Regions from separate parts of the Rossellomorea sp. ABR4_012 genome, predicted to be linked through region 3. Evidence: a T-box and tRNA genes for the amino acid it is inferred to sense, from the RefSeq annotation. Region 3 holds a T-box; the other regions hold tRNA genes.

Region 1 (10,070 bases), 1.4 Mb from region 3:
GAATTCCCTGACCGTAACGATGAGGAGTTCCTGAAAACGACAATGGCCAAATATAACGCATCAACGAATTCACCTGAATTCCATTATGAAGAAGTCGATACATCCATGATTGCACCTCGTAAGCGTGACTATTCTAAGAGTAAAGGGGGAAATAAATGATGAGTGAAAATAAAAGAGTCCGTTTTATCATAACTCGTCAAGACAGCCCGGAATCAGCCCCTTATCAAGAAGAGTTCGAATTAGCTCATCGTCCGAATATGAACGTGATTTCCGCTCTTATGGAAATCCGCCGCAATCCGGTCAATGCAAAAGGTGAAGCGACTACGCCGATCAACTGGGACATGAACTGTCTCGAGGAAGTCTGCGGCGCTTGTTCAATGGTCATTAACGGGAAGCCGAGACAATCATGTACGGCTCTTGTCGATCAGCTTGAACAGCCGATCCGCTTGGCGCCTATGAAGACATTCCCGGTCGTGCGCGACTTGCAGGTCGACCGCAGCCGGATGTTTGACAGCCTGAAAAAAGTAAAGGCATGGATTCCGATTGACGGGACATACGATCTTGGACCTGGTCCGCGTATGCCGGAGAAAAAGCGTCAATGGGCATATGAATTGTCCAAATGCATGACTTGCGGAGTATGTTTAGAGGCTTGCCCTAACGTAAACAGCAAATCCGAATTCATCGGACCTGCACCGCTTTCCCAAGTGCGTCTTTTCAATGCACATCCAACAGGTGCCATGAACAAAGACGAACGCCTGGAGTCGATCATGGGAGACGGAGGCCTTGCAAACTGCGGTAACTCACAGAACTGCGTGCAATCTTGTCCTAAAGGTATTCCTTTAACGACATCAATCGCAGCACTAAACCGTGAAACATCTTTCCAAATGTTCAAAAACTTCTTCGGAAGCGACCATATGGTAGACTAATATCAAAAGCACTTTCCTTCGGGGAAGTGCTTTTTTCTTTCGTTTAAAAATAAAAGGGTCTTTAATATAGTCTGTTCGAAATCTCAGACCGTTTCTTTTCGCTGCAGGCATTTGCTTTCCGCGGGGAGGAAGTCGAGCCTCCTCGTCGCTGCGCTCCTGTGGGGTCTCGACTTTTCCTCTATATCCCGTCGGAGTCAAATGCCTTCCGCTTCAATCCACTCTGTGTTTTTAATGTAGTATTGGAATTTTATTGAGTTTTCTCTAAAAAGCACTTTTAAATATATCATTACATAGTTTCAATTCAGTGCTTACAATATATTGTGTGCTAACCACAAGAGAGATTTTTTGCCTTCGTGCTGTGTTCTTACCTTCTGTTCCATCAAAGAAAAAGGAGGAACCAGACGAACTAAGATAAGCTGCCACCCATAATTTCAGGATTTATTTGTGTAGTCTTATCCAGATTCATAACCGATTCCAGCGGTTGATTGGAGTGGAAACGAAGACTCCTGCGGTAGAAGCGTGTTAGGTGAGATCCCGCAGTAGCATCGCGGCGAGGAGGCTCACCAACCGCCCGCGGAAAGCGAAGTTTTGCACGGAAATCAATAAGCGGTTTAAATGGATCAACCCACTGAGAAGTTTTTGGAGCTTAACGGTTCCTATATGAAGGAAAAAAGATTATAATAAACAAAAAAGAATGAATATTCATTCATTTTTAAAATGTACAGAAGGAGGAGCCATTTTGAAACATATTACATACATTAAAGATATAGACACATGGCAAAAAGAATTTCATTTCTCCATAGAGGTAAAGGTTCGTTTTTCCGAAACGGATATGTTTGGACATTTAAACAACACGATTCCATTTACATATTTTGAGGAAGCGAGAACCGACTTTTTTAAATACAAGGGATTCATGCAGGATTGGGTAAAGGCCGATCATGATACGATTCCGGTTGTAGCAGATCTGCAATGCGACTTCTTGAAACAAGTATACTTTGGCGAACGTTTGAATGTTTATGTCAAAGCAGCCAGTGTAGGAAACTCTTCAGTCGATCTGCATTATATGGGCGTAAATGAAAAGCAAGATGTCTGCTTCGTTGGCAGAGGAACGATGGTACAGATTTCACGTAAGACGGGAAAAGGTGTTCCTTGGACAGAAGAGATGAGAAAGAAATTTGACTGCCCATCAGTCATGTCCCCATCATCATAAATCGTGTGTGAATGAATCACTGCCTATTTTTTAAATTACTTCTTCTCTATGTCACTCTAAACCGTACCTTCACATATGATATTCTGACGACCGACAATACCCATCCCCGCGGTTTAAAGCTGGCGAAGGCAAGGAGGGTTACCATAATTGAAGGACAATGATTTTACACACAAACCGTTGCTCACAAAGAGAGAAAAAGAAGTATTCGAACTGTTAGTCCAAGATAAAACAACAAAAGAGATAGCAAGTGATTTATTCATCAGTGAAAAAACAGTTCGAAATCATATTTCCAACGCCATGCAAAAGCTTGGAGTGAAGGGGCGATCACAGGCTGTTGTAGAGCTTCTTCGCATGGGGGAACTCAAGCTTTAAAGTAAGGGACTGATTCTTATGAACAATTACCCGGTTATCACAAACCGTTATTGTGCCAATAAGAGTCAGTCTCTTTTAGTTTATATGGTATTTATATTGAACCTTATCCCGAACTTTTCTTGAAATTTCCCTTGAAAAAGGAGAAAATGCTAGTAGGTAAACTTGCGAAGATGATAAGTGACAGATAACGATCACTTCATGAAAAAGTGATGAAGTCAAATAAGTAATAGTCAGTCAAAGGAGAATTATTATATGAATAAAGAAGAAGTCCAGCTAAAATCCGATTTGCAAGTGGTAGCGGATATAGAAAAAGACTTGAGATACATATCTTCCATAATTAAACAAAAGGGACGCGAGATTTTAAGTCAATATACACTTACACCTCCTCAATTCATTGCACTTCAATGGTTATTTGAATATGGAGACATGACGATCGGCGACCTTTCAAATAAAATGTATCTTGCGTGCAGCACGACGACGGATCTTGTTGACCGCATGGAGAAAAATGAATTGGTTGAAAGGGTCAAGGATGAAAATGACAGAAGGGTCGTCCGCATTCATATGCTAAAAGAGGGCGAAAGAATTATTGAAGAAGTCATTGAAAAAAGGCAAAATTATTTACAGAGTGTCCTCGGGGATTTTTCAGAGGAAGAGGTACTTGGATTGAAGAGAAATTTAGCTAAACTTCATCAAGAAATGAAACCAGAGTGAGGGAATAAAGTGATTCAACCAATTGGCATCATTGATTCCGGTGTTGGCGGATTGACGGTGGCAAAAGAAGTCATGCGCCAATTACCTAAAGAAACGATCTATTATCTGGGTGACACAGCAAGATGTCCATACGGACCCCGGTCGGCCGGGGAAGTGAAGAAATTCACGTGGCAGATGACAGAGTATCTATTGCAATATGATATGAAAATGCTAATCATTGCCTGCAATACTGCGACTGCAGTAGTACTGGATGAAATCCAGACGCAATTGGATATCCCGGTCATCGGCGTAATCCATCCTGGAGCCAGGGCGGCGATCAAACATACGTATAATAAGAAAATCGGTGTGCTTGGAACCGTCGGGACGATAAACAGCGGAGCATACGAAGAAGCTCTTCATTCGCTTCATGGAAGTCTGGAGGTAAGTCCTTTAGCCTGTCCTAAATTTGTCCCTTTGGTAGAAAGCGGAGAGTATAACAGTGCTACGGCTGATTCGATTGTCAAGGAGACATTGGCTTCCATGAAACAAACAGACATTGATACATTGATCCTTGGCTGCACCCACTATCCCCTCCTTCAGTCAAAAATACAGGTGTTCATGGGGGATAAAGTGAGTGTCATCAGCTCCGGCGATGAGACCGCCAGGGAAATCAGTACGATTTTGGACTATTACAACCTCCTATACCGAGGAATCAGAGTGCCAGAGCACCGATTCTTCACAACAGGTTCTTCCATTTTATTTTCACAAATCGCCTCTGATTGGCTGAATATAGGGAAAGTCCATGCTGAAACCATCCGGCTTCAAGACTGAGTGTCTTGGCTGGATGGTTTTAATTATTTTCTCCTAAAAAAAGTTTGTCTGCTTTTCTAAAAAGTTTCGGTCTATTTCATTACGAAGGCTCGTATACATGTAGTACAAACTGTCTTTTAGGAGGTTTCGCGATGTCAAAAAAAGCGAAAGTATCAATTGCTGTAACGGTGTTAGCATCTTCAGTATATCTTTCAGGTTGCGGACTGTTAAGTTTTGGGGAGAAGGAAAAAATTGATCCGCCGCAGGAAGTATCACACTTAAAAGAAGGTGAGCAACTAGATACGGCAAAGAATGAAGAAGGTAAAGAGACGGCAGGCAACGATGAAGCCGTGGAAAAAACAGTGATGACAGAGCTTTATTTGATCGATAAGAATGGATATGTGGTTTCCCAGTCGTTACCTCTTCCGAATAATGAGAGTGTCGCCAAACAGGCGCTTGAATATCTGGTGGTTAACGGCCCTGTTCAGAATGTCCTTCCTAATGGATTCAGAGCGGTGCTGCCGGCAGATACCCAGGTCACAGTCAACATCCAAGATGGGAAGGCAATCGCCGACTTCTCACCTGAATTCAATAACTATCAGCCCGAAGATGAGCAAAAAATCCTTCAATCAGTCACTTGGACGCTGACTCAATTTGATTCAGTTGAAAAAGTCGAGCTGCGAGTAAACGGTTATCCGTTAACGGAAATGCCTGTTAACGGAACACCGATCGATGAATCCGGCTTATCCAGAAAAATGGGGATAAATGTAGATACAAGCGGAGTGGCCGACCCGACCAGTACAAAACCGGTAACTGTCTATTATGTTTCTCAGACTGATTCTGCGACGTACTATGTGCCTGTAACAAAACGGGTAAGTTCAAACGAAACGGATGAAGTTAAAGCGGTCGTAAAAGAACTCATCGAGGGACCGGGATACGGTTCGTACCTGGCAAGTGATTTTACCGGGGCGGAACTTTTGGATGATCCATCTCTGAAAGACGGGACAGTAACCCTTAATTTCAATGAAGCGGTGTATGGAAGCCTGGAAGAAAAAATAGTATCCGAGCATATGCTGAATTCACTCGTTCTTTCCTTGACGGAACAAAAAGGGATTAAAGGTGTGTCTGTACTGGTCAATGGTGAAGCGACCACAGTAAGCAAAGATGGAGAACCGGTCACTGAACCAGTCACTCGTCCTGAAAATGTGAATGCAATTAGTTTTTAAATGATCATTTTTTGATATACTATTATAGAATCATGAAAAAGAGGTTGGCTGATGCCGCCTCTTATCTTTTTGAGATGGACTATTTACATATGAATGAAAACGAGTTATGTAGGAGGATAAGATATGAGAGCTGATGGAAGAGAAAAGAATCAACTGCGTGAAGTGAAAATCGAAACGGGGTATGTGATGCATCCGGAAGGGTCTGTACTGATCACTGTTGGAAATACGAAAGTGATTTGTAATGCAAGTATTGAAGAGCGCGTACCTCCTTTTATGAGAAACAGCGGCAAAGGCTGGATCACCGCGGAGTATTCCATGCTGCCGAGAGCCACGGAAACAAGAAATATCCGTGAATCTTCCAAAGGGAAAATTTCTGGAAGAACGATGGAAATCCAGCGTTTGATCGGGCGTGCATTACGGGCGGTAGTGAATTTGGATGCCATTGGTGAGAGAACGATCTGGATTGATTGTGATGTCATCCAGGCGGACGGTGGTACCAGAACGGCTTCCATCACAGGAGCGTTCGTGGCAATGGCCCTGGCACTTGGGAAATTACAGGATAATAAAAAGATTTCCCGTTTTCCCCTTAAGAGCTATTTAGCTGCAACGAGTGTAGGTATCATTGAAGATCACGGCTCAGTGCTAGACCTTAATTATATTGAAGACAGCAAAGCCCTGGTTGATATGAATATCATCATGACCGGTGAAGGGGAATTTGTAGAGCTTCAAGGAACAGGCGAAGAAGCTACTTTCACCATGAACCAGCTGCATGAGATGCTGGAGCTGGGGCAAGTTGGAATCCAGGAACTATTCGAAATGCAAAAAAGTGCGCTTGGCGAATTGGCGCAAAGAATTCAATAAAGGGATGACACAGTTATGACAAAACGTGTAATAATCGCTACAAAAAACAAGGGGAAAGCAAAGGAATTTCAAAATATGTTTGCTCCCTATGGATATGAGGTACAAACATTACTAGACTTACCTCAAATCGAGGACGTTGAAGAAACAGGAACGACATTTGAGGAAAATGCCATATTGAAAGCTGAAACAGTAGCGAAAGAATTGGGTGATCTGGTGATTGCTGACGATTCCGGTTTAGCGATTGATGCATTGGATGGCAGGCCGGGAGTCTATTCCGCCCGCTATGCAGGGGAAGAAAAAAGCGATGAAGCCAACATGGACAAGGTGCTGGGGGAATTGAAAGATGTCCCTAATGGCGACCGGAATGCACGCTTTCACTGTGTACTGGCGATTGCAGGTCCAGGTATGGAAACACGCACAGTAAACGGCACCTGTGAAGGGCAGATCCTTCAGGAAAGACGGGGAACAAACGGATTTGGCTACGATCCGATTTTCTTTGTTCCTTCCCTGGGGAAATCGATGGCCGAACTCACACCGGAAGAAAAGAGCAGCATCAGTCACCGGGGCAACGCTCTGAAAAAATTGGGAGCACTGATTACAGACTTCGTTTAAGAGGGTGAGGAAATCATGAAGCTTTTAGTTGTCAGCGACAGCCACGGTTCGAGAAAGGAAATTACAGAACTGGCTGAGAAATATGATGGTGAAGTAAACGCGATGATCCATTGCGGTGACTCAGAACTAAGTGCCGATGATGAAGCACTTTCAAACTATTTAGCGGTTCGCGGAAACTGTGATATGGATGCCCGTCTCCCGGATGATTTAATAGAAGAATTAGATGGTGACACCATTCTCATTACACACGGCCATTTGTACGGCATCAAAATGTCATTGATGAAACTTCGCTACAGAGCAGAGGAAGCCGGTGCAAAATTTGTCTTCTTCGGACATTCGCATACACTCGGAGCGGAAATGGCGGGCGGTACGCTGTTTTTAAATCCTGGAAGCATTTTGCTGCCCCGTGGAAGACAGGAGCGGACATATGCTTTGGTGGAAGCTTCGGAAGAGATGGTCAAGGTGCAGTTTTTGGCTCATGAACATGAAGTGGTTGAGGAGCAGGAGTTCACGCTTTAGAAATTGATTATAAATGCATATGAACGATTGTTTAAAGAACCTTCTATTTAGAGGGTTCTTTTGCTTTTCAAACAGGAAGGCAAAGGATATAATAAATTGGTAGAGAGGTTAGCGATCAGGTTAAAAGTATTTCAGAAAACTTTTTTTGAAAATGTATTGACTTCTTTATGCTATGTGAATATAATAAATATTGTCCTTGAAAAACGGATGTTTAAAACTGAATTGTCCCAGTAGCTCAGCAGGATAGAGCAACGGCCTTCTAAGCCGTCGGTCGGGAGTTCGAATCTCTCCTGGGACGCCACTATCATTACATACATACCTTGGTTTAACAGGGTTTTGAACAGATAAGGGATACTGACACAGATAATTAGAATGTGTGAGTATCTCTTTTTTATCCTAACTGAACCGGATCCCTTGTTATTTCAATTATAAGGGAAAAGAAAATATTTATTAACGTTACCGCTTTGTGAAAATATTGATTAAATTGTCCCAGTAGCTCAGCAGGATAGAGCAACAGTTTCCTAAACTGTAGGTCGGGAGTTCGAATCTCTCCTGGGACGCCATTGAACCTACATACATCGAGTCTGCCGATCGGCAGGCTTTTTTTCGTTCTTCATATTGTTGAAGTATAGACCGGCTCCTTATAATCTTTGTTTTCTCCAACCTCTCATGCTACACTATTACCATCTTTAATACGTATAGGCGGGTACAAAACATGACAAAGAAAAACAATGAGGAAAAAGGAAAGGTCCTGCAATTTCCCGGATTGAAGGAGAGGCTCCTTGAAAAAGGGGTTCAGTCCCTCGAGAACGGGGATATCCAGGAATCAGCAGACCTTTTGACCCAAGCGTATGAAATGGATCCGAAGAATCCTGATATCAATACAGCGTTGGTATTAGCCCTTTATGAAAATAAACAATATGATGAAGCAAAAGTGATCTGCAAAGAAATGCTTCTTGAAGGGATTGGGGAATATTTCGAGGTGGTCGATATGTACCTGATGATCCTCATCCAGCTTCATCAGCATCAAGATGTAATTGATACGATACACGCACTTTTTGACGAAAAAGAGGTGCCTTTTGAAAAGGAAGAGCATTTCAAGAAACTGCTGCACTTCAGTGAAAAAGTAAGGGATGGAAAAGAGCCGGATAGCGAGACGAAAGTAACACCTGAAATTCCGGAGACCTCCATCCTGAAAGATAAGAGTCTCGAGGAACAGACCCTGATCGCAGCCCAGCTGGTTCATCAGAATATCCGTCCGTATCTGCCTGAGCTCCTTTCTTATTTAGGGGACGGGGATTCGCATCCATTTCTGCAGTCCATGATCCTGAATGTATTACGTGAACATGGATTTGATAAGGGAATTTTAATCAGTAAGTTGAATAAAGAAGTGCAGGTCGCTCCTTCTTCACTGCAGGATGTGTTTGAAACCGACTTTTTTATAAAAGTGACGGAAGAGCTGGAAGACCTATTATCACAGCGGAATCCCACACTATATCAACATGCCCTTGAATTGGTTAAGAGACATTCTTTCCTTCTGTATCCATTTGAACTGCAAGGGGGTCCGAGCAGTGCGTCCATCGTTTACGGATATTATACAGCGGGAATGTTTGCCGATACTATTCTCCAGGAAGAATTGAAGGAGAAGATCGAAGAATGTGAGGAATGCCGAAGCCTGCTTGAGCAGCTGAATGAGCTAGAGGAAATTTCTTCACCGATAATTTAATTGCTCTCTGTTGAAAGAATGAGGCTGTATGTTATAATATAATGGTTGCAATAGAATAGATTTTTATATATTTACGATGATAGTGCTAGATTCATACACGGGACTATCTACTACTATGCGTAAAAAATTAGAATCAAATATAGATTGTTGGAGGGAACAGTATGTCTGCAAAATGGGAAAAGCAAGAAGGTAACCAAGGAGTACTTACAATTGAAGTAGAAGCTGCGAAAGTAAACGAAGGTTTAGACGCTGCGTTCAAAAAAGTTGTAAAGCAAGTAAATGTACCAGGATTCCGTAAAGGGAAAATGCCTCGCGGTATGTTCGAAAAGCGCTTTGGTGTAGAAGCTCTATATCAAGATGCATTAGACTTCATCTTACCTGAAGCTTATGCTCAAGCAATCGAAGAAACTGGCATCGAGCCAATCGATCGTCCGGAAATCGATGTTGAGCAAATGGAAAAAGGCAAAGAGTTGATCTTCACTGCGAAAGTACAAGTGAAGCCTGAAGTGAAACTTGGAGACTACAAAGGTCTTGAAGTAGAAAAAATGGAAACTGAAGTAACGGCTGAAGATGTTGAAGCTGAACTTACTTCACTTCAAGAAAAACAAGCTGAGCTTGTTGTGAAAGAAGAAGGAAAAGCTGAAGAAGGCGACACAGTAACAATGGATTTCGAAGGATTCGTTGACGGTGAAGCGTTCGAAGGCGGACAAGCTGAAAACTATTCTCTTGAATTAGGTTCTGGACAATTCATCCCAGGATTCGAAGAGCAATTAGTTGGAGCAGCTGCGGGTGTTGAGAAGGATGTTGAAGTTACATTCCCTGAAGAATACCATGCTGCTGAGCTTGCAGGAAAAGCTGCAACATTCAAAGTGAAACTCCACGAAATCAAAACAAAAGAACTTCCAGCATTAGACGATGAATTCGCGAAAGATGCTGATGAAGAAGTTGAAACATTAGCAGAGCTTAAAGAAAAAATCGAAAAGCGTCTTCAAGAATCCAAGAAGAACGAAGCTGAAACAGCAGTTCGTGAAACGCTTGTAGAAAAAGCTTCTGAAAATGCAGAAGTTGAAATTCCTGAAGTAATGGTAAACAGTGAAGTAGACCGCATGATGCAAGAA
Region 2 (10,070 bases), 870 kb from region 3:
ATCGTCGTGGAAGAAGCGGCTCCGCTGTCTTCTGAATGGGCCGATTTGATGGCAGCACTGAAGAAGTATTTCATTTCAAAGATACCATATGGCGTTTGCATATACTTCCCTTTCACAGCACGGCTGATCGTTGATTCATGGACACCGGCTTCTTCCGCTACTTCTTTTAACGTCAGGGGCTGCAGGCCGGCTGGTCCTTCCAGGAAGAAAGGTCTCTGCTTTTCAACAATCAATTTTCCCACTTTTAGAATCGTCTGTTTGCGCTGCTGTAAGCTTTGAAGCAGCCACTGAAATTCCTGTTCTTTCTCCCGAAGGTAGCTCCCGACTTCCTTATCAGGGTGATGCTCAAGAAAATCCTTATATTCGTCATTATAGATCACTTTAACTGTCGTACCGTCAAATAATGAGACGGTGACTTCCTTTTCGTCCATTACTTTCACCATTAATTCCGGGGCGATGTAATGAGAAGGTCCATCGCTGTAAATGGCGCCCGGACGCGGATTGCATTGCTGGATGAGATCAGCGGCTTTCTGGATGTCTTTCAGTTCCACATTCAATTCTTTCGCGATTCCCTTCCACCTTTTCGCGGCAAAATCATCGAAATGCCCCTCCACTATCGCCAGGGCCAATTCCGTGGAATCCTTGCGCCTTAATTGAAGGGAAATGCATTCTTGAAGGGAGCACGCTCCGATTCCTGCAGGTTCCAATTCCTGCAGCTTGCCGATATAGTGTTCCAGCTGAAACGGTTGCAGGTTGTTCCGGGACAGGAAGTCTTCTGTCTCGATTCGCAAATAGCCGTTATCATCCAAGCTGTAAAACAGGTCTTTCATGACTTTCAAGTCAACATTAGAAAGCGATTTCAAATTTAATTGAAGAAAAAGATGTTCCTCAAGCGTTTTCTTCGAGACTGATAGAAACTCTGTGAAATCTATCGCGTCTTTGCCTTTATATTGATAAGACTCTCCTCGATTGGGTATGTCCATAACGGGGTCTTCTAATTGTATGAGGGGATTCTCCAATGCCTTCGTTTCAAGGAAAGCATTCAGTTCCATTGTGGAATATTGGAGGATGGTGATGGCTTGAGAAAGCTGCTGTGTCATTTGAAGTTTCATTTGTTGTTTTTGCCATAATCCTGTGTTCAAATTCATCCTTCTAACCTCCTCCCTTCATTTTACATGAAAATGGGGCTTTCGTTAATGGGAATTGTTTGGTAACGGTTTCTTCACCTTCATTTTATGAGGGTGAAGGGGGAAAGATGTATGGTTGTCTGCAAGATTAGTAGAAGGACACGTGGAAGGCTCCATTGCATCTTGAAGGTTTCTCAAAAACACCAACTATATGTACCATTCTGACAGTGAACTAAGAACCCCTTGTCATCCTCATAAAGTGCAGTTCTCCCAATTCCTCAGAGAATCCCCAGCGTTGATAGAATGCGAGCATCTCTGGTTTACAATATAGTTCAATATGTTTGACCCTCTTTATCGAAGGATGTTCGACCACTCTATCAAACAATATTTTTCCCAATTGTTTACCCCTATGCTCTCTTTTCACAACGACATCGAGGATCAATGCCTTATATGTATAATCTGTAAGGACCCTTGTAAAAGCAATAAGTTCATTCGTTTCTGGTTGGCAGATTCCTAGAATCACATCTGAGTTTTCCACCATGACTTTGATATCGTCTAACTCACGGTCTGCCGTCCACCATTCCGCTTGAAATAACTGATGCAGGCATTGAATCTGATCATCGGTCAATTTTTCGACAAACTCATACTCCATGATTCACACCACTCCTGATTGATATTTATGTCCATAAATAGATTCGATTTCATACAAATTCCGAAGTTAGTCCATATTATGCAGACTTATATCTATGTTAAATGGTTAACCGTACAATGGAAATGTTTTTTAACCAAAGAAGCGTGATAAAAATGATAGTTCGTACATAAAAAAGCGTCTCAACACTTTTTCAGAGTTGAGACGCTTCATCGTACGCCCTCGGAGGGAATCGAACCCCCATTTTAAGAACCGGAATCTTACGTGCTATCCGTTGCACCACGAGGGCATGTATAGGATTTTGAAAAACTATCGTACGAAAGTATATTATAAGTTACTTTTTTGAGGATTGCAATACGTTTTCTCTGTTTAAAAAAGGAATGGATGGGTATGATGTAGAAAGGATTACATAGTGTATGATTCACTGATGCGTTAGGTTTGACCTTTATTGACCAACAGTGTATGATTACAGTACAAAGTGAATATGTATTTATTAAAAAGAAAAATGCGTATCTAAGGAGGAACGAAGGATGAACTTAATTCCTACAGTTATTGAACAAACAAACCGCGGTGAGCGTGCGTACGACATTTATTCGCGTCTGTTAAAAGACCGTGTCATCATGCTTGGAAGCGGCATCGATGATAATGTGGCGAACTCTATTGTAGCACAACTTCTTTTCTTGGAGTCTGAAAACCCTGAGAAGGATATCTCCATCTACATCAATTCCCCTGGCGGAAGCATTACGGCCGGAATGGCGATTTACGATACAATCCAGTACATAAAGCCTGATGTACAAACGATTTGTATCGGTATGGCTGCTTCTATGGGTGCATTCCTTCTTGCTGCAGGTGCAAAGGGTAAACGTCTTGCACTTCCAAATGCAGAAGTGATGATTCACCAGCCACTTGGCGGAGCACAAGGTCAGGCGACGGAAATCGAAATCGCTGCGAAGCGTATTCTATTCCTTCGCGAAAAACTGAACCAAATCCTTGCAGACCGTACTGGGCAGCCGCTTGAAGTGATCTCAAAAGATACGGACCGAGACAATTTCATGACTGCTGAACGTGCACTTGAATACGGATTGATCGACCGCATCATCACTCGCAACGAAATGAACAATAAATAATTCTCTTATTGAGAGACTGCCCCGACGGTTAATGCCGTCGGGGTTTTTTCATAAGGCTGTTTTCTAATAGATTGTTGCTTTTCGTATTAATACTGTAGACTATTTAGACTGTCTACAACAACGAATACTTGTTACGAGAAAATCCCTTTCAAAAAAATGACCCCGCAGCAACTACGAGATCATTTTTCAGAATGATGATGTGATGAACTTGTCTGAGTTTAAGTGAGGTTCCTCAATAGCGAATGACCCTGTTTATTCCTCATCTATACCTGTCTCATAAATGACAAGCGACGCTTCGTCATCATCATCAGGTACAGCAAAAAGTTGAAGCCTGCCATCAGATTCTTCTAAAAAGACTGGATTACGAGTGATGACATGCCCTTGGGAAGAAAACTCAGCAAGAGGGACTTCATGTTCAACAGAAAAGTCTTTCATATCCAGCAGCGCTAAACCGCCAAGTTCGTATTTTCCTGTTTCGGATGCCGGATTGTTCAATTCGGCAATACCACTGCAAATCATTTTCCCTCCGCCTGCATTCTCACAGTCTTGATAATCGATGAAGTGGCTGTCATTCTTTTCTTTCTTCAACCCTTTACCCTGTTTTCCCCATTCATAGAATTCACGGGATCCCCAGCTGACACCGAGATTTTTCCCCGTTTTATCGTCATGAACGACGCCGCCGATATGGTCATTCACACGAAATGCTTCTTTGCTTTCAAGTGTATCTGTATCAACTTTATAGACAATCGACTCACTATCTGGACGATATTCTGCAACAGGGACCCAAATATTTTCCCCATCAAAATCAATTCCGCCCGGGTGATACATATCAGCTTCGCCCAGCTTAATATCTTTCAATAATTTCCCCTGCTCATCGAAAATGAATAAGTGGCCGATACCTTTCCCGGCAGACCGGTCATATCCATTTTCAGGAGTCTCATATTTCTCGGGTTTTTCAAGGATTTCTACAGAAGACATATAGTATGTATCCCCGACCTTTGTCATTCCTTGAGGATGATAGGCATCGAATTGAAGCTCAATCCGATCTGTTTTTTTCCATTCAGTATTGCGTGAAAGCTCTTTGAATGAACCTTCCAAATTCTGATTATCTTCCGCAACTACTGCCGTTGATATCATACTGATGAACAAAACACCTGTAAGTAATGCCATTACGTTTCTCATACGATTCCTCCTAATGACTATCTGTGATAAAGAAATAATTTGGCATTATCCCTTTTCACTAGCATTTTAAAAGCAAATTAGAAGGAACGATAGATTCCTACAAAGATTTTACACAGAAATTACATCAGCTTTAAATAATTCACAAGACTCTTTTCGTAAAAATTGTTGCTTTTAATTAGAACAAGGAATAATTTACTTTTTATGGTATTACGTAAAGAGAGGCTTATTCAGCGAACGGGAAGGAAAGTTGAATATGGAATAAAAGGGGGAATACCATACCAATGAATATTGAAGCAGTTTTTGTTGACCGTGATGGAACTATGGCAATGGACACTTTATACATCCAAAAGATTTATTTCCATATTCGTTCAGTAGAGATACATTACAAATTTTAAAGGATAATAATATTAAAACTTTTGCTTGTACTAATCAACATAGAATTAGTAGAGGTGAAGCTACTCTCGATGATTTTTACAAGGAATTTCAATCATATAAATTAAAGCATTCCTGTTTTTGGCTTATGACAATTGCAGTTATCATCTGAACTATGAGAAAAAATAAAGGCATTATCTGAGTATTTTATCACCTCTTATAAGGATGGTCAAAATAGCAACAATCTATGCGAAAAGAGGCTTCCATAAACACCAAAGGCCCGTCCCTCGATGCGTTGATACGTTAACGCATTCTGGGACGGGCCTTCAAAAATGGTCTTCAATTTTTATTCTTTTTTAAACGGGATGAGCACTTCCCCATTTCTCCCTTGTTTCAGTAACAGGTGGAGGATGGTTTTTGATAGTTCACTTGGATGATAGGGTTTCACGAGATAGTCGACTGCGCCGAGTGTGATTCCCTTTTCTTTTTCATCAAGTGCGGATGAAATGATGATTGGAATGTCGCACAACTCTTCATTTGCCTTAAGGGCTTCGAGAACATCCCATCCTGTCATGCTTCCTTCCAGCATGATATCCAGGACGACCGCATTTGGCTTGTGCTTATTGATTTTTTCAATCGCACTTTCCCCGGTTTTGGCGTGCTGCACTTGGAATCCGCTGCCTGAAAGTTCTGTGGTCAGTAAAGAAGCCAGGTTGATATCATCTTCTATGACAGTGATCGTCATTCCGTCCCCGCTGCTCTCTTCTTCCTTAAAGGTTTGCAGGGTCACCATCGGCAGGCTGATGGTGAATGTGCTTCCTTTCCCAATTTCAGAGGCTACTCTGATACTGCCGTCATGGTTTTCGATAATTTCCTTCACGATCGTCAGGCCTAATCCTGTTCCACCTATTCTTCTGCGGTCTGAATTATCGACCCGATAGAACTTTGTGAACAATTTCGGGAATGCATCGTCCGGGATTCCCAGGCCTTCATCGATGATATTGATGAACACCTTATCTTGTTTTTCATAAACCCGTGCGGTGATATTCCCTCCATCAGGAGAATACTTGATGGCGTTGCTGATCAGGTTCGTAAAGGCTTGAGATAATTTATCTTTATCGCCAAGTACCATCGTACAATCCGTTTCTTTCTCAATGGTGAATGTATGATCCGGTGCATTGACTTTCTGGGTACTGATGACATTTTGTATGATTGGGATGATATCTTCGTACCGTTTATCAAAGGTCTGCCTGCCGGATTCCATTCTCTGGACATCTAGAAAATCATTGATAAGAGACGTCAATCGTTTCGCTTCCTGATAGATCGTTGTCAGATACTTCTTCGTTCTTTCTGGCTTTAAGTCTTTGGTCAGCATTAATTCAGTGAAGCCGAGGACACTCGACAGCGGGGTGCGAAGTTCATGGCTGACGGTTGAGACGAATTCCGATTTCATCTGATCCACTTCGAATTCTTTTGTGATATCCCTGTGAACGAAGATGGTCCCTACTTTCTCATCCCCGCGATATAGGGATTCCGAGTATACCTGATAGACCGTCCGGCCATCCTCAAGGTGGTACGTATGAAGATGCCTGCCGGCTTTTCCTGCTTCGATGACCATTTCATAATATTTGTTGAGTCCTTTTTTATTTTCTACCTGACTCAGAAGGGCCTGCTTCCACTCCTCATAATGAGCCTGCTGAAGAGTGCATAGTTCGCCTTTAATGATTTTCGATAATTTCGTGTTCATCAACAGGCTGTTTCCTATGTTATCAACGAGCTGAATCCCTTCCTGGATATTATTCAGGATGTCCTGATTCATATGGCGGTCTTTTTCCGATTCTTCGAAAAGGTGAATCTTTTGCAGGGAAATCGAAATTTGTTTGCTTAGGCTTCTATACTCTTCGATCTCTTCTGGGCTGAAATCTTGTCCAAAGCGGCTGAAGACCATGATGGCTTCCACTTCTTTTTCCAACGATAGGACGGGGATAAAGAGATCATAGGAATATGAAATCTCTTCATGATAGCCCTTTTCTGAATCCACCAATTCACGCTTAATGGAGAAAGGTTCCTTTTGTTCAAACAGACGCTGGTGTAAACCATTGTACATATAGCCCAGGAATTGATTCGCGCCCTTCTCAGAAATCCCAAAGGCAGCATGGGACTTATGCTCATCCAACAGGACAATCATGCCCCGGGATGCGCCCAGGACTCCGCACATCGTTTGTACGATACTGTCCAGTACTTCCTGTTTATTGAGGGAATGTGAAATCCCATTGATGAAATCATTGCGCCGCTCCAGCTGTTCCTCACGGATATTGGCATCATTGAGTAAATGTTCAAGCTTGGATTGCTGTGACTCAAGCTCATCCTGCTGGGCAACCAGCTCTTCATTATGAGCAAGCAAATCCTCTTCCTTCAACTGGATTCTATGGATCATTTTTTCAAACGCGCGTGACACCTTCCCGATCTCATCTTTGCGATTGTTTTCAAAGGACCAGCGCCGGTACGATTCGTCTTCTGCAATTCTCTCAGCTGCAGTTGCCACTTGAGTGAGGGGTGATCCAATCTGCTTGGCAAGGATCCTCATGATCCTCATCAATACCAGGAGCATCAGGAAGATGAAGAGAACGAATGCACCTTGGCTGATGGATTCCTTTGTCTGAACTTCTTGATATGCTTCATCGCTCTGTTGTTCAATCTGAGTGACATATCTGTTCAACTGATTCTGGAAGGTATCGATGGAAGCAGTCGCCCCGTCAGCCGAAGCCTTCATGACAGCTTCTATATCGCCGTTTTCATAATTGAATATCGCATTTGCGACAACTTGCTGAAAATAGTAAGAAGAGAATTCTTCTACATCTTTTGTAAATTTTTGATCCTCGGGTTCTGTCGCAATCGTCCTTAATTTTTCAATAGCATTCTCCACTTCTATTTCCTGACGATAAATGCTCTCTTTAAATTCAACTCTGCCGAATGCGATATAACCGCGTGCGTCAAAGAAAGCCTGATTAAACTCCTTATTGAGACGTTCTGCTACCCCTTCTTTTTCATCAAGCTTACTTCTTAGTTCCTGATATTCACTCGTAATGTACTGATCGTATAAGAATAAACACGCAGCACCGGCCAGAAAGATCAGTATGAAACTGCTCATTACACCGATGAACTGATTCCGCAGACTCGTTTGGAAGAACTCCCTAATTCTCTTCATTCAAAATGCCCTCGATTCGCTGTACTAACTCCATCGGGCTGTAAGGTTTTGCAATGAAATAATCGGCACCGGACTGCATGACTCGTTCCTTATCCGCTTGCTGGCTTTTTGCCGATACCATCATGATTTTCACGTCTTTTTTCTCCGGGATGCTCCGTACTTTTTCAATGACTTCAAGGCCTGTATATAAAGGCATCATATAGTCGAGAAGGATCAGGTCATAGTCATTTTCCATGATGCTTGTGATGGCTTCCTGGCCATCCGATGCTTCATCAAGCTCATGACCTTCATCCTCCAGCGTATCTACCACAAGCATCCTCAATACTTCTTCATCCTCGGCAATTAAGATCTTCGCCATGGTTAGTCCTCTCCTTTTTCAAAAGCCTTCTTCATTTCGTAATATGACTGTTTTAACCTCTCATGAAATGCAGGCTGATTCCAGGTTCCCCAGGAGTAATGATAAAATCCAGCCGGATCCATGTTGTTTGCTTTTCGTTCCGGATAAGAAAATGTTTGATTTCCATTCGTTTCGTACAGTCCGATTTTTATGCCGTCGATCGTCCTGCTTGAATCCAGCCCGTTATTCCAGACATCCCCCATCGCCTCTCTCTGGCTTGGATCCTTGATATTCAAGAGCTGCCAAGGAATCCGGATTTCATAGCTGTCTTTTGTCGGGCTGACACTGATATCTGTGAGAGAATCATATTCAGGATCATCCGGATGTGCATTCCCAAATGTCAATGTACCAGTTTCGTAGGATTCAAACGGGAGCACCTTCCCGTCTATGTTCAATTCTTTATTCAACGTCAGCCTGATCGGGTGATAGTTTCCGTTATCCTTCTTGTTCGCATACTCCTCGCGTGGAATCATGTCGAGGACTTCGCCGTAATGATAATGAAACGTATCATAATAACTATCTACTAATAGACGGGCCTCTTCCTCCCCTTGAATGTGAAGGGCAAAGTCCACGCCCGATGTTTTCACATCAGACACCCCCGGGAGTGAAGACTGTCCTTGAGCACCCACCGTATCAAATAAAAGATAGGTGTCTTTTCCTTCAGTGACCTCATCGGTATCCACCCTCACATACAAGTAACGCTCATCACTTGTGACATACATGGAATGGCTGTCATCCGTAAAGGCAGGTTCCACTCCGTTCAACTGCCAATCTCCATTGCGTCCGTCCACATGGATCATCGATGTTTCATCTGGACCGGGGTCAAAACTCAAGAGCCCGAACTGCTGCTCATTCGTCTGGGCATTGGACCAGTAGGGGCGTCTGTCAGGGTTATCATAATCCATCGTGTTCCACGTTCGTTTGAACCACTCATCCTGCCAGGCAAAGACGAGTCCGCCCGCTGCTCCTTCTTCCACAATATCCTCGAATAAGCGGCGGTTGATCTCTCCTTGCTCTTTTTCTGAATGGTGTCCCTGATCCCACCCATACACGTTTCGATGGGTAAGGCCGCGTGAGCCCGGGACACCGAATTCCGCCACCAGCAGCGGCATGGAATGAGCCTTTTTCATATCATTCAGATAACCGGCATAGTTGTTCTTCTCGCCGCGGTGATCGACATAGTTGACGTACTCAGGCTCATAGTTCAGGAAATCCGGATAGTATGGATAGATATGATAAGAGGCAAATAAGCCTGTGTGCAAATTGCCTGTCCCCTTCATTACATTCGGGTCAACCGATACCATGTCTTCTTTTTCAGATGGTTCGCTTGGATGATGGAGCAGGTCTGTCGTCACCCAGTTCGTGAAACTGACCGGGCGCTGCCACTTGTACTTCTCCGTTTCATAAGCGATCCCTTCATTCATCACTTCTGCGAGCCAAATCTCGAACGGCTCTGCACTTTCCGTAGATAAGTAATCGCCCTGGAAGTCTTCCATGCCCTCATGTTTCTCGTTTGTAGACAGAACGACTTCAGGATCCCACTCCACTCCGAAGATCCAGCCGAGTACATACGGAGAAATATCATAGTTATAAGCACCAGATGCGTGGCCTTTTCTTTCAGGAAGCTCTGCTTTTCCGTGAATAAGGTCGATTGTACGCTTTATTTCGGTGCGGAATTCCTCTGTATTCTCACTGGCGAAGGCATCTTTTGTCTCTAAAAAGATTTCTTCATTCACCCACACACCATGGAATAGATAAAGGGGCTCTTCCGCCATTCGATTATATTCGTAGAATGCTTCATAAAATGCCGGGGGATGAATCGTATAGATACGCAAAGCATTTGCGTTCATGGCGCCTATCTGCTTGAACCACCTTAAGTATTCCTCTTTGGTTATGGCTGTTTCACCCGGGAATGAACCGGGCTTTGCAATCCCCATATTGACTCCCTTTATAAGCAGGTCTTCCCAATTACCATTCTTATTGATTTGAATATAGTCAGATCCGGCTT
Region 3 (10,070 bases):
CAGGTCGCGGAGAGTTGGAAATGCAATTAATGGAAGTCACCCCGCCCCTATTGGATATTTGTGATACGTTGACTGTGCATAAAACAAAAGACAAGGGCGATGCAGAAAAAATCTGCCGTAACAGTGGCCACGAATATGATCTGGTTGTGGTAATGGGAGGGGACGGTACCGTTCACGAAGCCGTTAATGGAATAGCGCCTCTTTCTTTAAAGCCTAAGCTTGCCATCCTGCCGGGCGGAACATGCAACGACTTTGCACGCTCCCTGGACATCCCGATGAATATGAGACAAGCCGTCGAAACCATTACTGAATCCCGTTGTGAAAAGGATATCGATATTGTCAAAGCAGGCGACCGGTATTTCAGCAATTTCTGGGGGACGGGACTGGTTTCTAAGACGAGTGATAACATCGATGCGGGATCTAAAAGTGTACTTGGAAAGCTCAGTTATTATATCAGCGCCTTTCAGTCCATTCAGGACCCTCAGTTATTGACTGTCACAATCACGGCGAATGGCAAGATATACAGGGAAGAGGTAGTGATGCTGCTCGCAGCAAATGGACGTTCAATCGGTGCGAACCCGCTGCCTGCCAGTATTGATCTTGAAGATGGTTTGATTGATATTTATTTGGTCAAAAAAACGGGTTTCCCTCTAATGAAGGAATTTTTCATGATAAGAAGTACAGGGGAAGTAAGTGACCCTTCCAATGACATCATCCATATCCAGGCTCCAGTGGCAGACATCCATTTAGAGGATAAAGAAAAGGTCGATATGGATGGTGAGCTTTATGAAGAGCAGTATCAAACTTTGGAAGTGCTGAAGCACCACTTACGGTTGATTGTAGGGAATAATAAATAAGAGAGTATCGGGTTTGTCCCGATACTCTCTTTATTTTTGCGTAGGGGCTGACCGAGCCGCCTGCGCTTTTGATCGTCCAGCTCCGGCGGCTAGAGGCTCGAGGTCATAAGTCAAAAACCCCAAAAAGGCAAAGAGCGCCTTTCCGGGGTTTTCGTCTTATGCTTGTCGCCTCTGACCAAGCCGCCTGCGCTTTTGATCGTCCAGCTCCGGCGGCTAGCCCCTCGAGGTCATAAGCTAAATGGTCCAAGAAGGCAAAGAGCGCCTTCCCGGCCCATTCATCTTATGCTTGTTGGGGCTGACCAAGCCGCCTCCGCTTTTGAGGTTAAACCGTATGTTTTTTCTTCCTGATAATCAGGTAGATGATGTAAGCTAGTATTAGCACTCCGCCTGCTGCGAGTGTGAGCAGTGCGAAGTTCTCTTCGATGAAGGGTTTTGCTTTGGCGCCAAGTGCTAATATGATTGCACCTTCAAGGAAGAAGCGGATGCCTCGTCCAATGATCGACCAAATGACCAGGACTCGTATTTTAACACCGGAAACACCGGCAAAAATCGTAAAGATTTTATATGGAACGGGTGTTAGACCCGCTATGAGCAGCGCCATCGGACCATATTTCGTGAAGTATCCTTCTACCTTTTGAATTCGTTGTTCAGAGAATAGGTAGACCAATATAGGACGTCCGAGCTTTTTACCGATCCACCAGCCGAATAACGCACCGATGACTGAAGCAACAGTGGTATATAAGGCATAAAGCAGCGCATTTTCCGGGTTGGCAATCGCCAGTGGTATTAACAGGACATCTGGCGGGATCGGGAAGAAGGATGAATCGGCAAACGATACAAGAATAAGTCCCCAAATCCCATAATCCAGCAGCCAGGCTTCAAAAGAGTGAAGTAATTCAGACATAAGATATCTCCTTTATCATCATGCAAATATTGTCAATCGTTGTTTTATGAATAACATAAGAAAGTATATCATTTTTTGAGTAGAGCGTCATGAAATATCTGTTTTGTCAAAAACCCAAAGGGAGAATGAGGTGGAAGAATGAAGAGAGTGGCTGCAGCAGTCATACTTTTGGCATTTTTGATCGGTTTTCCCATAAACGGGCTGGCCTGTAAATGTGTTGAAAGAAGCCCGGATCTGTTGTTTGAAGAAGCAGGTGCGGTATTCAGAGGCAATGTAGTGGACGTAAATGAAGCTTCTACAATGGGTGCGGTGGAAGTGACGGAAGTATGGAAAGGAACAAACAAGAGCGGGGTATATGTGTATACCGACAATTCTTCATGCGGTTTTCATTTTAAAGTAAATCAGGAATACATATTTTATGCTGAAAAGGATAAAGGGAATTACCGGATTACAGCCTGCAGCGGTAGTTTTTCAGCGGATGAAAAGGTAGAAGAAGAAAGATCACTTGGAAAAGGGGTTCCCCCTTCTCAACAAGTCACGTTAGATGATCTTGATGAAAGTGTTGTAAAGAAGTGGGGAATGATTGGTTTGGTTGGTATGGTGCTGCTCTTTTTTATCTTTTTGCTGATTCGCATAGAAAAGAAAGTGAGAAAGAGATAAGTCATTTCTCGGGAAATAATGACAAGATTTTTAGGTATTCTACATTTCGTCCGGTGATCCGATACCTAAAACAGTCAGCCCTTGTGATAAAACCGACGCAACGACGAAGACAAGTGTTAAACGGGATCCTTGTTTTGGGTCATCGTTGATGATCTTTGTATTTCCATAGTAGCTGTTAAACGACTTGGCAAGCTCTAGCAGATATTTTGCAAGGATGGAAGGAGCGTAGTTCTTCCATGCTCTTTCCACCGTTTCTTGAAATAGTCTAAGCTGTTTGATTACTTCCCAGCTGGCTGAGTCATCCAGCCCTTCGAACGTAGGTGAGGATGCATCCGCTTTTCTCAGGATCGATTGCGCCCTTGCATGTGTGTACTGCAGATAAGGGCCGGTTTCTCCTTCAAAGGTCAGCATATGTTCGAGGGAAAACTCTATATCGTTCATTCGGTCATTCTTTACATCATGGAATATAACTGCCCCAACCCCGACATCCCGTGCAACAGCTGCAGCATTTTTGAGGTGCGGGTTTTTCTTCTTGATATTTTCCCCGGCCATATTGATTGCTTCCTGGAGCACTTCTTCCAGTAAGATGACGCGTCCTTTACGCGTCGACATTTTCTTTCCATCCTTAAGGTAAAGGCCAAACGGAATATGTTTCATGGCATTTGCCCATTCGTATCCCAGCTTTTCAAGCACTCCTTTTACTTGTTTGAAGTGGATGGTTTGCTCCTGTCCCACCACGTATAGCGCTTCATCAAAAGCATATTCACGCTGGCGGTAAAGGGCGGCTGCCAAGTCCCTTGTGGCATAGAGGGTGGCGCCATCCGTTTTTTTGATTAAGCAAGGAGGGAGGGTTTCATCTTCCAGCCATACGACTTTGGCTCCTTGAGAGGTTTCGAGAAGCTGATGTTCTTCCAGCAGTTCTACCACTTCTTCCATTTTGTTATTAAAGAAAGCTTCACCGTTATAGGAATCGAATTCCACCCCAAGCAGGGAATAGATGGTCTTAAATGCTTCGAGTGATTCTTTCTTGAACCATTTCCAAAGCTTTGTGATTTCTTCATCTCCATCTTCGAGAAGTTTAAAGGCTTTTCGTCCTTCGTCTTCAAGGGAAGGATCTAGAACGGCTTCTTCGTGAAATTTTTTATATAAGGTAAACAATTCGGCTATCGGGTTTTCTCTTACCTTCTCCTCATCGCCCCATTTTTTGAACGCGACGATCAGCTTCCCGAACTGGGTGCCCCAGTCCCCGATATAATTGATTTTTACTGTTTCATACCCGCATTTTTCCGCTAGATTGGCAATCGCGTTTCCGATGACGGTGGAGCGAAGGTGGCCCATGGAAAAAGGCTTTGCGATGTTAGGTGAAGACATGTCTAACACAATGGTTTTGCCTTTCCCGAATGAATGGGAACCGTAATGGATACCTTGCTCAAGAATGGAAGAGACGATCTCCTTTCCGGCAAAGGTTGAATCAAAATGAACATTCACATAAGGTCCTGCTGCTTCGACTTTTGAAAATAGGGGGAAAGAAAGCTTCTGGGCAAGTTCGCCTGCTATCACAACAGGCGCTTTTCGCCATTCCTTAGCCAGCTTAAAACAGGGGAATGCAAGGTCCCCAAGATGGGCATGCTTCGGTGTTTCAATTAACGTATAAATATCTTCTTCGGACCAAGAAGAAAGAACCTGGGAATTTATTTCTTTGGCTAATACTTTCTTTAAATCCATCGTTTCCACCTCCGAATAATAATTGATTCTGTTAAAGTCTAGGGTTAGTTTAACTAGTTCTAGCTGTTGATTGGAGTGCAAGACGTAGACTCCTGCGGGAGAAGTGGCCAATGTGAGACCCCGCAGGAGCGGAGCGACGAGGAGGCTCACGGGTCACCCGCGGAAAGCGAAGTCTTGCACGGAAATCAACAGCGGTGATTAACAGAGGAAAAAATAAAAAAACCCGTCTCTACATAAATGTAGAGACGAGTTTTAGCTCGCGGTACCACTCTTTTTCCCGAAGGGCGCTCATTGATTAACGGTTTTATCCGGTCTTTCCCTACTGATTTCAAGAAAGACTTCTCAGAAGTGCGTTTCATTCCGGGTTTCACACCAGGCTTGCACCAACCCTGGCTCGCTAAAGGGATCCACGTCAGAATTACTCTCTTCATCATAGAATATCCTGTATATAGTTAGATATTATTTTACACATTTTGGAGATAAATACAACACCTAATGTTACGAATCTTCTGAAGAGAACATATACGTCTTATGATGAAACCTCATACTGAATACAATACCGAGAGCCAGCATGTTCCCCATCAAGGAACTTCCCCCGTAACTGATGAACGGAAGCGGAATTCCTGTGATAGGCAGTAATTGAATCGTCATTCCGATGTTTTGGAAAACGTGGAATGTAATCATCGAGATGATACCTGCGCATACATAGGCATTGAATGGCTCTTTCGTGTCCAGGGCTGTTTTGGTCAAGTGATAAATCAACAGGAAAAATAAACTGATAACGACACTCGCGCCGATGAATCCATATTCCTCACCGATGACACTGAAGATAAAGTCGGTATGATTTTCAGGGATATATACTTCCCCGTCGCTATAGCCTTTTCCAAAGATCTGGCCGGACCCAATGGCATTCAAAGAATTGATCAAATGGAATCCTTCCAACTTGGAATAGTTATAAGGATCGAGCCAGGCATAGATCCGTCCAAATTGATAGGGTTCGAAACCTGTGTACTTTTCCAGGAACTCCGGAGCCCAAATGACGAGCGATAGAAGGATGCCCCCGACCACCCCTAGAAAAGCATAAATAGGAACGATCAGTTTCCAAGTGATCCCTGAAACCAGGATGATACCTGTCATGATGGCTAAAATAACAAGAGATGTTCCAAGATCCGGCTGCTTCATGATAAAAGCAAGGGGAACAAGGGTGGTAAATCCGATCTTCAATAATAATTGAAAGTCTGACTGTAATGTTTTCCGGGTGGTGACTTCATTATGGTTCGTAATCACACGGGCAAGAGCGAGAATCAGAAATGTCTTCATGAATTCCGAAGGCTGTATAGAACCGAGCGGTCCGAGCATGAACCAGCTTTTGGCTCCATTTCTATAGGGTGCAATGCTTTCCGGTGAAATCAACAGTACAAGCAGCAGGAGAATCCCTGCGCCATACATATACCAAGCAAGGCGTTTATACTGTTCTGAATCAAAGAATAAAGCACCTGCGATAATAATTCCCCCGACAACATACCAAAAAGCTTGTCGAATAACAAAATTTGTTCCATATTGACCTGAGGTTTGAGCACTGCTTATCCCAAGGGCACTGACGATAAAAAACATCATCAATAAAAAGACAAGACCCCAGTCAAATTTATCAGCAAAACGCTGGCGAGTTTCCATAATCATTTCACCTGAATTTCGTAAGATTTCACATTCCTAGTCTAATAGAAATGAAGGAAAATTTCTACTGGCTGCCATCCGGATTTCCCTTCTTTTCAGCCAATTATATAGAGGGGTTGTTCCCAAAGAAGAATTTGTATAGGTATGTAATGATTGTTTTTCCATATATTACATGACCCTTCTGGAAAGTCAAAACAGAAAAGTCCCGATTTCAAATGTAACATTTCCACAGATATTTAGCTAGAATAGTCACATCTGTAAAAAACAAGCATTTCTACACTATAACGATGGTTCTATGCTTTCTGTATCACTGCGTCCTATAAAGTTTAGAGCTGCTTCATAAGTTACTGTTCCTGCTGAATGACTTTTTTCGACAATTCCCTGCGACTTTTGTCATCATTTTGAAATGAAATAGAAAAGAACGATATCCCCATTTCTTTGCTAAAATAGATACTATTAGATACGCATCGTGGAAATCAGATGGAGGGAATGTTTTGAAGAATAAGCAAACAAAAGATATCATCTATGTGCATAAAAATATAGATCGGCAGTATGTCGTCTCCTACGGGATTAATTTTCAGGAATTTGCTTTAAATACACCGCAGCCTCTGAAGAATTTACTGTTGATCAAGCATCAGTATGAGCATGGTGCCTTTAACATTCACACTCATCTTGAATATGTTGAGCAGGAAGAAATGAACAGGATCATAAATGACAACGTGGACAGTTACGGTGACTTCTGCTGGATCGATTTTGACGAAGAAGCGGGAGTCAATGAATTAAACGGACAGGAAATTGCAGAGCTTCTCTATATGGGGCATCTGAAACAACCGCTCGATGCCCCTTTTTACTCGAAATTGAATAACCGATACGCTTACCTTTCACACGATGATGGATGGTTTAATAAAGTCTATTACCGTGATTTTGATGCCTTCTATCAACTATTGGGCTCAACGGTAGCGGCGAAATTGGGAAGTGCCAAAGGCGGTAAAGGGTTATTCGGCATGAAAAAGGAAAAGCAGTATCCGGATGTCGGTTCTCAAATCATCACTTCATTTAAAGAAAAAATAAAGGAAGGGATGATCATTTCCATTGAAAAGGCCATTGTAAGCAGAGGGAAAATCGAAATCCCTATCTGGGTCATCGGTGACTATTTCAACATGGATGAAATGATTGAAGATTATCAGCAATTCAGTAAATCCCCTGCAAATGGTTTGCTTGTTTTCGATCGTAAAACGAAAAGCTGGAGTTCCTCTATCCGTTAGGCAGGCACAAGCGGAAAAAGTGGTGAATAGAGTATAGGGATGAAATCCGGTTTCGCACCTTGTTTACTCTTTAAATACCATGCCAGAATAAGAGAAGGATTAATCTGCGTAAAGGGCTTCATCAACCGGTGGTGTTGAATGAACTTCTTTACTTGGATTAATCCTTTTCCTTATGGCACGAGTATGTCCTCCACTACTTTGTACTGACTTTCTCCCTTGGCTGTCAGCCATACTGTCAGAGTGTATGATCCGCTGTCAAGCTTCGGCAGAACCAGGTTCCGTGAAAATTCCTCGCCTTGCTGCAGCGTGATTTCTTGAATGGCCTGCGTATACATTTTGTTTTCAGAGTCACGGTAAACGACTTCGCCATTTGTATCTTTTACTTCGAAGTCGATGGTTTGACCGGACGAAAACACAAAGGTTTTTTCTTTCTCCGTTTGATTTTTAATTTTATATTCATAGACCAGCTGTCCATTCTTTGCTTCTTGCTCGATTAACGAAGGCTCCATACTACCTGCAACAATCCCTTTCTCTGCTTGATTTGAATCAGGGGTGCCGCTCGTCTCCGTCTCGTTTTGTTCCGGTTCTTGGGTGGTTCCGCATCCGGTTAAACCACCGAGGACGAGTGCCCCTGTCAGTGCAATGATCAGCTTCTTCATGTCCTATCACCTCTATTCTATTAGACTTACCAAAATCACAAAAGTTTCACTACTTTGATCCTTATTATTAAAGTAAGACAAATCACCCAGAAGATGTTGGATTAAAAGTTCGGTAGATTTGGTTTTATTATGAGAGGGCAGTACAATGGAAGAAAGCAGACACTCGACAGATACTATTTAGCCTTAAAAGGATGGGAGGTAAGGCAATGAAGAAAAAAGAAATACTCAGGATGCTTGGATTCTTTGCCCTACTCCTTATCCTCGTCTGGGTCAGCCGCAGCTTTTGGGAAGTAAGGCCCCACGATATCAGGGATTGGATCATTTCGTTTGGCTGGTGGGCACCGATTGTCTTCATTGTAATTCTGACATTCCGACCGCTGGTGTTGTTTCCGACCTCCATTTTTTCAATCGCTGCCGGCTTGGCGTTTGGCCCTTACAACGGGATTGTTTTCATTTTCATCGGAGCACTTGGAGGTGCAACAGTGGCGTATGTGGCATCAAGCTTCCTTGGAATGAAGCTTTGGAGAAAGCCCTCCCCCAAAATGAACGCCATCCGTGAAAAAATGGCTGAGAATAGTTTCTTTTATATACTAATCCTCCGGTTACTGCCGTTTTTGAATTTTGATCTGGTCAGTTATATAGCGGGAGCAGGGAAAGTACGCTACTTTCCTTATATTGCCGCTACAGCCATCGGGATCATTCCGGGGACGATCGGTTTCGTCTTCTTTGGTTCCGGATTGAGCGGGGAAGACCGGATGCATCTTTATGTGGCTGTTGCAATGTTTATCATTCTTTCCTTGCTTGTTTTCTTCACGAGAAAGAAATTGAAGTTCTGGTTTGGTGACTCGAAGGATGATCAATAGGAGGAGGAAACTGAAAAAAGTGTTTCCTCCTTTTTTCTAATGGCCATGGTTCTGGTTCCACTCTTCTCGAATCATGCCCATCCGAATCGAATCATAATAAACACCATTATAATATCTGCACTTTCTCATCCTTCCTTCAAGCTTCAAGCCGATTTTTTCTGCGGCCCTCATCATCCTGTCATTACCAGACCAGGTGGTGATACCCACCCTGCCGATCTCCTTCGTTTCAAATAGATGATCGACCCACTGGGATAATGCCTCGGTGCCATAGCCTCCATTCCAATAGCCGGGATCATAAATGACAATCCCCGCTTCGAGCCACCTTGTCGGTTCGTATTCCCAGTAGTAGCTTACCGTTCCGATGATTTTTCCTTGTACTTCAATGATGCGCTGGCGGTCATCATTTTTATCGATATTGGCAAGAAAAGAGCGTTTATATTCTTCGAAAGGAACCTGTTTGTGCTTAAAATAGGGGGCGTCCCACTTTTTCCATTCTGGTGAATCTTCTTTGTATATGTAGTTCCATAGCGTTTCGAGGTCGTTTTCTTCTATTTTTCTAAGTATTATCCTTTTACTGGTTTTGTTCAACAAGCTGCACTCCTTTGGTTTGGTTTTTATATTACTTCTACAAGAGAGTGTATGTTTCCTGTTTTACAAAAAGAAGGCCCGTCCCTCGTCGCTTTAAAGCGACGAGGGACGGGCCTTCGATATCAGCTTGCTTTTACGTTTGAGGTGGCAGCTTTTTTCTTATTCGTCAGTTTATCGACGATGGACGTGATGGCACCGTCGCCTGTAACGTTGCACGCAGTTCCGAAGCTGTCCTGAGCCAGGTAAAGAGCGATCATGAGTGATGTCATGGTCGGACCGAAACCGAGCATGGATTCAAGCAGACCGAGGGCTGCCATCACGGCACCGCCAGGAACTCCAGGTGCAGCGATCATGGTTACGCCGAGCATGAGGATGAATGGAAACAGCTGCGAGAATTGCAGGGCTTCACCCTGAATGAACATGACAGCCATCGCACAGCTCACAAGTGTGATTGTACTGCCTGATAAATGGATCGTTGCAAGCAGCGGCACCGAGAAATCAGAGATGCGTTCTCTGACACCCAATTTCTTCGTGCGTTCGAGTGTAACCGGAATTGTGGAAGCGGATGACTGCGTTCCTAATGCTGTGAAATATGCAGGCAGCATTCCTTTCATCATCACGAACGGATTTTGTTTGCGCAATGTGCCGGCAGCTGTATATTGGATTGCCAAAAAGAAAACATGCAATAAAATGATCATCACAAAAACCTTGGCAAACACAGACATGATGGCACTTACTTGACCCCCCTGCGTCATATTGGCAAAAATACCAAGGATATGAAGCGGTAAAAGAGGGATGATGATTTTTTCAATCACCAGCTCGATGATGCTTCTAAACTCATTCATTCCCTTTTGGAGGGAGTCCCCTTTAATGGC

What was found. The T-box of region 3 lies ahead of argS (arginine--tRNA ligase). A T-box ahead of a tRNA ligase gene usually reads a tRNA of that ligase, here a tRNA-Arg.
Region 1: it encodes a tRNA-Arg, which carries the amino acid that the T-box ahead of argS (arginine--tRNA ligase) is inferred to sense. The anticodon was not compared.
Region 2: it encodes a tRNA-Arg, which carries the amino acid that the T-box ahead of argS (arginine--tRNA ligase) is inferred to sense. The anticodon was not compared.

The regions. Positions count from the first base shown of each region.
Region 1 is NZ_JBSWVK010000001.1:1,514,996-1,525,065, forward strand. Features, by position in the region: gene sdhA (succinate dehydrogenase flavoprotein subunit) at 1-159, shown strand, start outside; gene sdhB (succinate dehydrogenase iron-sulfur subunit) at 159-926, shown strand; gene ACXAFV_RS07360 (acyl-CoA thioesterase) at 1,666-2,136, shown strand; gene ACXAFV_RS07365 (helix-turn-helix domain-containing protein) at 2,284-2,508, shown strand; gene ACXAFV_RS07370 (MarR family winged helix-turn-helix transcriptional regulator) at 2,761-3,219, shown strand; gene racE (glutamate racemase) at 3,229-4,029, shown strand; gene ACXAFV_RS07380 (GerMN domain-containing protein) at 4,161-5,234, shown strand; gene rph (ribonuclease PH) at 5,358-6,095, shown strand; gene ACXAFV_RS07390 (XTP/dITP diphosphatase) at 6,111-6,707, shown strand; gene ACXAFV_RS07395 (metallophosphoesterase family protein) at 6,723-7,226, shown strand; tRNA gene ACXAFV_RS07400 (tRNA-Arg) at 7,451-7,527, shown strand; tRNA gene ACXAFV_RS07405 (tRNA-Arg) at 7,713-7,789, shown strand; gene ACXAFV_RS07410 (tetratricopeptide repeat protein) at 7,942-8,952, shown strand; gene tig (trigger factor) at 9,114-10,070, shown strand, end outside.
Region 2 is NZ_JBSWVK010000001.1:978,067-988,136, reverse strand. Features, by position in the region: gene rpoN (RNA polymerase factor sigma-54) at 1-1,148, opposite strand, end outside; gene ACXAFV_RS04840 (GNAT family N-acetyltransferase) at 1,360-1,779, opposite strand; tRNA gene ACXAFV_RS04835 (tRNA-Arg) at 1,994-2,065, opposite strand; partial or broken gene clpP (ATP-dependent Clp endopeptidase proteolytic subunit ClpP) at 2,304-2,903, shown strand; gene ACXAFV_RS04825 (DUF6454 family protein) at 3,156-4,085, opposite strand; gene ACXAFV_RS04820 (ATP-binding protein) at 4,804-7,665, opposite strand; gene ACXAFV_RS04815 (response regulator transcription factor) at 7,652-8,023, opposite strand; gene ACXAFV_RS04810 (hypothetical protein) at 8,026-10,070, opposite strand, start outside.
Region 3 is NZ_JBSWVK010000001.1:107,191-117,260, reverse strand. Features, by position in the region: gene ACXAFV_RS00570 (diacylglycerol/lipid kinase family protein) at 1-857, shown strand, start outside; gene ACXAFV_RS00565 (YqaA family protein) at 1,180-1,761, opposite strand; gene ACXAFV_RS00560 (hypothetical protein) at 1,900-2,421, shown strand; gene argS (arginine--tRNA ligase) at 2,461-4,146, opposite strand; T-box leader at 4,385-4,589, opposite strand; gene ACXAFV_RS00550 (FtsW/RodA/SpoVE family cell cycle protein) at 4,645-5,820, opposite strand; gene ACXAFV_RS00545 (hypothetical protein) at 6,315-7,085, shown strand; gene ACXAFV_RS00540 (BsuPI-related putative proteinase inhibitor) at 7,256-7,744, opposite strand; gene ACXAFV_RS00535 (TVP38/TMEM64 family protein) at 7,951-8,607, shown strand; gene ACXAFV_RS00530 (GNAT family N-acetyltransferase) at 8,644-9,195, opposite strand; gene ACXAFV_RS00525 (dicarboxylate/amino acid:cation symporter) at 9,318-10,070, opposite strand, start outside.